Dinoroseobacter shibae DFL 12 = DSM 16493: one gene and its partner. The protein of the gene in region 1 binds, or shares a complex with, the protein of each later gene. Links are inferred from orthologs where the notes say so. Each region holds a gene or a part of one and is shown in the gene's direction. Other genes may lie near its edges. The genes, in order: hisH and hisF.

The links.
Region 2: the proteins of hisH (region 1) and hisF are in contact, whole or in part, in a crystal structure (PDB 6RU0), measured with the Thermotoga maritima proteins. The link is inferred for Dinoroseobacter shibae DFL 12 = DSM 16493 from one-to-one orthologs. Residues at the interface, in WP_004080484.1 of Thermotoga maritima: Asn15, Arg18, Arg22, Arg117, Leu118, Pro119, His120, Met121, Gly122, Trp123, Asn124, Asn134, Gly135, Tyr136, Tyr138, Val140, Tyr158, Glu180, Lys181, Ser182, Ser183, Lys184, Ile185; in WP_004080486.1 of Thermotoga maritima: Met1, Leu2, Ala3, Arg5, Ser40, Glu41, Asp45, Glu46, Ala70, Glu71, Ile73, Asp74, Ile75, Pro76, Phe77, Asp98, Lys99, Ser122, Gln123, Glu161, Thr195, Leu196, Asn247, Arg249, Glu251.

Annotation. Positions count from the first base shown.
Region 1 is NC_009952.1:801,149-804,177, forward strand. The notes cover bases 111-2,827. They hold hisH (imidazole glycerol phosphate synthase subunit HisH), read left to right. Parts: upstream 111-1,008; coding sequence 1,009-1,647; downstream 1,648-2,827. Other genes in these bases: DSHI_RS04055 (O-acetylhomoserine aminocarboxypropyltransferase/cysteine synthase family protein), read right to left, coding at 111-274; hisB (imidazoleglycerol-phosphate dehydratase HisB), read left to right, coding at 420-1,007; argF (ornithine carbamoyltransferase), read right to left, coding at 1,838-2,764; DSHI_RS04075 (GNAT family N-acetyltransferase), read right to left, coding at 2,761-2,827. Outside these bases: more of DSHI_RS04055, read right to left, coding at 1-110; more of DSHI_RS04075, read right to left, coding at 2,828-3,029. UniProt on the Escherichia coli protein: IGPS catalyzes the conversion of PRFAR and glutamine to IGP, AICAR and glutamate. The HisH subunit catalyzes the hydrolysis of glutamine to glutamate and ammonia as part of the synthesis of IGP and AICAR.
Region 2 is NC_009952.1:2,740,398-2,743,606, reverse strand. What follows is about bases 210-3,106. They hold hisF (imidazole glycerol phosphate synthase subunit HisF), read left to right. Parts: upstream 210-1,225; coding sequence 1,226-1,987; downstream 1,988-3,106. Other genes in these bases: DSHI_RS13085 (CoA-binding protein), read right to left, coding at 2,381-2,866; DSHI_RS13090 (phosphoribosyl-ATP diphosphatase), read left to right, coding at 1,984-2,292; DSHI_RS13100 (THUMP domain-containing class I SAM-dependent RNA methyltransferase), read right to left, coding at 210-1,125. Also shown: more of DSHI_RS13100, read right to left, coding at 1-209; DSHI_RS13080 (YHS domain-containing (seleno)protein), read right to left, coding at 3,137-3,209.

The DNA of each region.
Region 1 (3,029 bases):
CCGCGTGGCCCGAAGAGCAGCAGACCGCGCCGACACCGCCCTCCAGCGTCGCGATGCGTTCCTGCAGCACCGCAACCGTGGGGTTGGTCAGCCGCGAATAGATGTAGCCGACTTCCTGCAGGTTGAAGAGGGCCGCCGCATGGTCCGCGTCGCGGAACACGTAGCCCGTGGTCTGGTAGATCGGCGTCTGGCGCGCGCCGGTGGCCGGATCGGGCCGGGCGCCCGCATGGATCTGCAGCGTGTCGAAGCCGTAGCTGGGGGTATCGTCGGACATGGGTCTCTCCCTCGAAGTCGATTTTGCGCGGACCATGCAGGGTTTCGCGCGGCAGGGCAATGGTCGGCGGCGGTGGCGGCATCGCCCGGGCTTGGCAAGGCCCGGAGCGCGTGCCAAAAGGCGGCGACAGCCCGAGGATCTGCCCATGCGCCGCGCCACCATCACCCGCAAGACCGCCGAAACCGACATCTCGGTCGAAATCGATCTCGATGGGACCGGGGTCTATGACAACCGCACCGGGGTCGGGTTTTTCGACCACATGCTGGACCAGCTCAGCCGCCACGCGCTGATCGACATGACCGTGCGCTGCGACGGGGATCTGCATATCGACGACCACCACACGGTGGAGGATGTGGGTATCGCCCTGGGTCAGGCCCTGGCCGAGGCGGTCGGCGACAAGCGCGGGATCGTGCGCTACGGGTCCTGCCTGCTGCCGATGGACGACGCGCTGGTGCGCGCCGCGCTCGACATCTCTGGACGGCCTTATCTGGTGTGGGATGTGGCCCTCCCCACCGCCAAGATCGGCACCTTCGATACCGAGCTGGTGCGCGAGTTCTTCCAGGCGCTCGCGACCCATGGCGGGCTGACCCTGCACGTCACCAGGCTGGCCGGGATCAACAGCCACCACATCGCCGAAGCCGCGTTCAAATCCGTGGCCCGCGCCCTGCGCGCAGCACTTGAGACCGACCCGCGCAAGGCCAATGCCATCCCCTCCACCAAGGGGTCGCTCTGACGTGCTGACGGTACTGGTCGATTACGACAGCGGCAATCTGCACTCGGCGGAGAAAGCCTTCGAGCGGATGGCGCGGGAGGTGGATGGCGGCGAGATCTGCGTGACCTCCGACCCCGACCTTGTGGCGCGCGCCGACCGGATCGTGCTGCCCGGCGACGGGGCGTTCCCGGCCTGTCGCGCGGGGTTGGAGGGGTTCGCGGGGCTCTTCGAGGCGATCGAGGAGGCGGTGACCGCCCGTGCCCGCCCATTCCTCGGGATCTGCGTGGGCATGCAACTGATGGCCACCACGGGGCGCGAATACGAAGACACGCCCGGCTTTGGCTGGATCGATGGCGAGGTGGTGAAGATCACGCCGTCCGACCCGGCCCTCAAGGTGCCCCATATGGGCTGGAATGACCTGGTGATCGACCGCCCGCACCCGGTGCTGGAGGGGGTGGCCACGGGCGATCACGCCTATTTCGTCCACTCCTACCACATGCAGGTGACCGACCCCGCGACCCTTCTGGCCCATTGCGACTACGGCGGCCCGGTCACGGCCGTCGTCGGGCGCGACACCATGGTCGGCGCTCAATTCCACCCGGAGAAAAGCCAGGCTGCGGGCCTGCGCATGATCGCCAATTTCCTGACCTGGCGGCCCTGAGCGAACACCGCAAGGGGGCGCTGCCCCCGTCGCTGACGCGACCCCCCCGGAGTATTTTGTCAAAGATGAAAAAGGCAGGGCGCCGTTAAGGTTAATGCGCCCAACAGTGCCTGTTTCATCTTTGCCCAAATATTCACGACACCACGCTGCAACTGAAGATCGGCTCGGTTGAACGTGATCCGGTTTCCGTTCACACCCCGAGGCACCAGCGCATGACCGCCTTCTGGGCGTGGAGCCGGTTCTCCGCCTCGTCGAAGATGACCGAGTGCGGGCCGTCCATCACCTCGGACGTCACCTCCTCGCCCCGGTGCGCCGGCAGGCAGTGCATGAACAGAGCATCGGGCTTGGCCTTCTCCATCAGCGCCCGGTCCACCTGGTAGGGGCGCAGCTGGTTGTGCCGCCGCTCCTTGGTGGTCTGGCTGTCATGCATCGACACCCAGGTATCCGCCACCACCAGGTCCGCGCCCTGCACGGCCACCGCCGGGTCGCGCTCGATCTCCACGGTCACGCCCTTGGCTCGCGCGCCCGCCACGAACTCCGCTTCCGGATCCAGGGTTGGCGGCCCGGTGAAGGTCATGTCGAACCCGAACTGCCCCGCCGCATGCAAAAACGAGGCGCAGACATTGTTCCCGTCCCCGCACCACACCACCTTTTTGCCCGCGATCGGGCCGCGGTGCTCTTCATAGGTCATCACGTCGGCCATGATCTGGCACGGATGGGTGCGGTTGGTCAGCCCGTTGATCACCGGGACGCTGGCATGCTCGGCCATCTCCAGCAGGGTGGTCTCCTCGAAGGTCCGGATCATGATCAGGTCCACATACCGGCTGAGCACCCGGGCCGTGTCCGCGATGGTCTCGCCGTGGCCCAGTTGCATGTCCGCCCCCGACAGCACCATGGTCTGCCCACCCATCTGGCGCACGCCCAGATCGAAGGATACCCGCGTGCGGGTCGATGGCTTCTCGAAGATCAGCGCCACCATATGCCCGGCCAAGGGTTGGTCGTCATCCGATGCGCCCTTGGGCCGCCCGGCGCGCGCGGTCTTCATCGCCCGGCCCCGGTCGAGCATCGCCCGCAGGTCGGCCGGATCCGTGGTGTGAATGTCCAGAAAATGCGTCATATCAAGTCTTTCTCGTCCGCGGTCCGGCCGGGGTCCAACCCCTCGGGCCACATGTCCATTACAAGAACGGGCGCCCCGTCCTCGCACGCCTTCATGCCAAGGGGGCGAAACCCGGCCCTGGCAAAGGTTGCCACCGCCCGGTGGTTCTCCGGATCCGGATCCACCGCGAGCGCCGGTGTGCCCTGCGCGAAAAGCGCTGCCGCCCGTGCCTTCAGAAAGCCCGCGCCGTGGCCCGCACCCAGATAGGCGGGATCGCCCAGGAACA
Region 2 (3,209 bases), 1.9 Mb from region 1 along the record:
TCAGGGCAGCGGATCGCTTTGCCACAGCTGCACGGTCAGGCCGCCATGGGCCACGTGCGGGCCGGGGGTGATGGGCAGGGCGGTGGCCTTGGCGAGCGCGGGCTCGGAGGTCACGAGGCCCAGGCGCCAGCCGGCGAACCGGGTGCGGAGGGTCTCTCCCAGGGCGCCGTAGAGGCCATAAAGCAGTTTCTTGTTGCCGATCCGGGCGCCGTAGGGCGGGTTCACCATGATGAGGCCGGGCCCGGGGACGGGCGGCTCCAGCGCGCTGATCGGTTGGCAGGCGAACTGGCACAAGGCCGTGACGCCGGCCTGTTCGGCGTTGCGGGTCGCGCCGGTGATCGCGCCTTGGTCCCTGTCGAAGCCGAAGAAGCGGGGCGGGCCATCAGGGGGGACTACCGGTGTCCGGAGCGCAGCCCAGGCGGCGGGGTCGTGATTGGCGAAGCGCTCGAAGGCGAAGGCGCGGGCGCGGCCCGGGGCCAGGCCGCTTGCCATGCTGGCCGCTTCGAGCAGGAGCGTGCCGGAGCCGCACATCGGGTCCACCAGGGGTTCGCGCCCGTCATGGCCCATCTGGCGCAGGAAGAGCGCGGCCATGGTTTCACGCAGGGGCGCCTTGCCGACGAAGGTTTTCAGCCCGCGGCGGTGGAGCGGCGCGCCGGAGCTGTCGAGGCTGATCGTGACGAGGTCGTCGTCGATTCGGGCGATCAGGCGGAGCGCCTCGTCGGCCTCTGCGTCGGCCTCGCCCCGGGCCAGCACCGCGCCCGCATCCGTCACGGCCTTGGCGATGCGCTGTGCGGCGGCACGGTCGTGGTAGATTTTCGACTTTCGGCAGGTGGCCTCCACCCGCACCGGGGTGCCGGGGGCGATCCAGGCGGCCCAGTCGATCTTGCGCGCGCGCTTGTCGAGTTGCGCCAGGTGGAAGGCGCGGAACTCGGCGATCCGTACCAGCACGCGGCCCGCGCCCGCGAGCACGAGATTGGCGCGCCGCATGTCCTGCAGCGTGCCGGTGATCTCGACGCCGCCGGGGACCGGGCGCGGGTCCAGGAAGCCCGCGGCGCGGGCCTCCTCGGCGAGGGCGGCTTCCAGCCCGGGCTGGGCGGCGAGAAACAGGGGCAGGGTGTCGGCCATGGCGGTCTTGTAGGGGGCGGCGCGGGTCTTGGCGAGAGGCAGGGTTGTCCGGGGCCCCGTGGCGGCGTACACGAAGGCCGGAACCGCGCCGGAGGGCCCCATGCTGAAAATCCGTGTCATCCCCTGTCTCGACGTGGCCGATGGGCGCGTGGTCAAGGGCGTGAACTTCGTGGACCTCGTGGATGCGGGGGACCCGGTGGAATCGGCCAAGGCCTATGACGCGGCGGGGGCGGACGAGCTGTGCTTTCTCGACATCCACGCGACCAATGAGAACCGCGGCACGATGTATGACCTGGCCACGCGAACGGCGGAGCAATGCTTCATGCCGCTGACCATCGGCGGCGGGGTGCGGACCACGGAGGATGTGCGCAACCTGCTTCTGGCGGGGGCGGACAAGGTGTCGTTCAACTCGGCGGCCGTGGCGGATCCGGACGTGATCGCGCGGGCCGCCGACAAGTTCGGCAGCCAGTGCATCGTCTGCGCGATAGATGCCAAGACCGTGGCGCCGGGGCGGTGGGAGATATTCACCCATGGCGGGCGCAAGCCAACGGGGATCGACGCGGTGGAATTCGCCAAAACGGTCGTGGAAAAGGGGGCGGGAGAGATCCTGCTCACGTCGATGGATCGGGACGGGACCAAGCAGGGCTTCAACATAGCCCTGACGCGGGCCATTTCGGATGCGGTGTCGGTGCCGGTGATCGCGAGCGGTGGGGTTGGCACGCTCGATCACCTGGTCGAGGGCGTGACCGAGGGGGGGGCGAGTGCCGTGCTGGCGGCGTCGATCTTCCATTTCGGGGAGTTCACCATCCGCGAGGCGAAGGAACACATGGCGGAGGCGGGGATCCCCGTGCGGTTGTCATGAGCGTGCTGGCGCGACTGGAGGCGACGATCGCGGCCCGGAAGGGGGCCGATCCGGACAGTTCCTGGACCGCGAAGCTGCTGGCCAAGGGGCCGGAGAAATGCGCCGAGAAATTCGGGGAAGAGGCGGTCGAGGCGATCATCGAGGCGGTGAAGGGCGACCGGGCGAAGCTGACCTCCGAGGCGGCGGATGTGCTCTATCACCTGCTGGTGATGCTGGCGGCGCGCGATGTGGCGCTGGCGGAGGTGCTGGCGGAGCTGGAGCGGCGCGAAGGCATCTCGGGGATCAGCGAAAAAGCCAGCCGCTAGGGCCAAGCGGCTTCCAAGCCGCTTAAGGATTTTCCAAAATCCTTGGCCCCTCTCCATTGCAACGGACAGGCGAGCGCCCGCCGGGGTCTCAGAGTTTCGAGCTGATCACGCCGGTGTTGAATCCGCCCATCCGCAACTCGCCGAAGAGGCGTTGGTACTCGATCTTGGGGCATCTGTCCTGGATGACCTCGATCCCGGCGGCGCGGGCCTTGGCGGCGGCTTCCGGGTGGGTCACACCGATCTGCATCCAGATCACCTTCAGCCCCGGCAGCGCCTCCAGTGCCGCGTCCACCACCTCCGGCACGGCTTCGGAGCGGCGGAAGATGTCGAGCATGTCCACGGGCTCGGGAATATCCGCAAGAGAGGCGCGCACGGTCTGGCCGAAGAGGGTCTTGCCCGCGTGGCCGGGGTTCACGGGAATGACGGTCTTGCCCTTTAACGACAGGTAGCGTGCGACGTAGTAGGAGGGCCGCACGGTGTTCATCGATACGCCGACGCAGGCCACGGTGCGGGTCCGGGTCAGGATGCGGCGGAAATCGTCGTCGCTCGGCGGTGTTATGGGGTCGTGGATCATGGTGCGAGCCTAGCGTCATGCGGGCCGCGCGGGAAGTCGGGATCCTGCGCGGGCGCAGGTTGGCCATGCGCGTTTCGCCAAAAAAAACGCCCGTGCCGAGAGGGCCGGGCGTAAAGTAACGGAACGAGGGACAGTGAATGAAGCGCGGGAGTTCCGAGCCCGCCTTCCTCAGGAATACGTAGGAACGCGTTGTCGGATTGAAAGGTATTCTTCACGATTCTGTGATGAGGCCTGTGTCCTGAGCGCCATCGGCCGCTCTTGGGTGCGCGATCAGGCGAGAACCTGCGGCCAGTTGGCGTTTCCGCGGGCGATATTGCCGGGAATGTCCCTTTCCCAGCGGCGC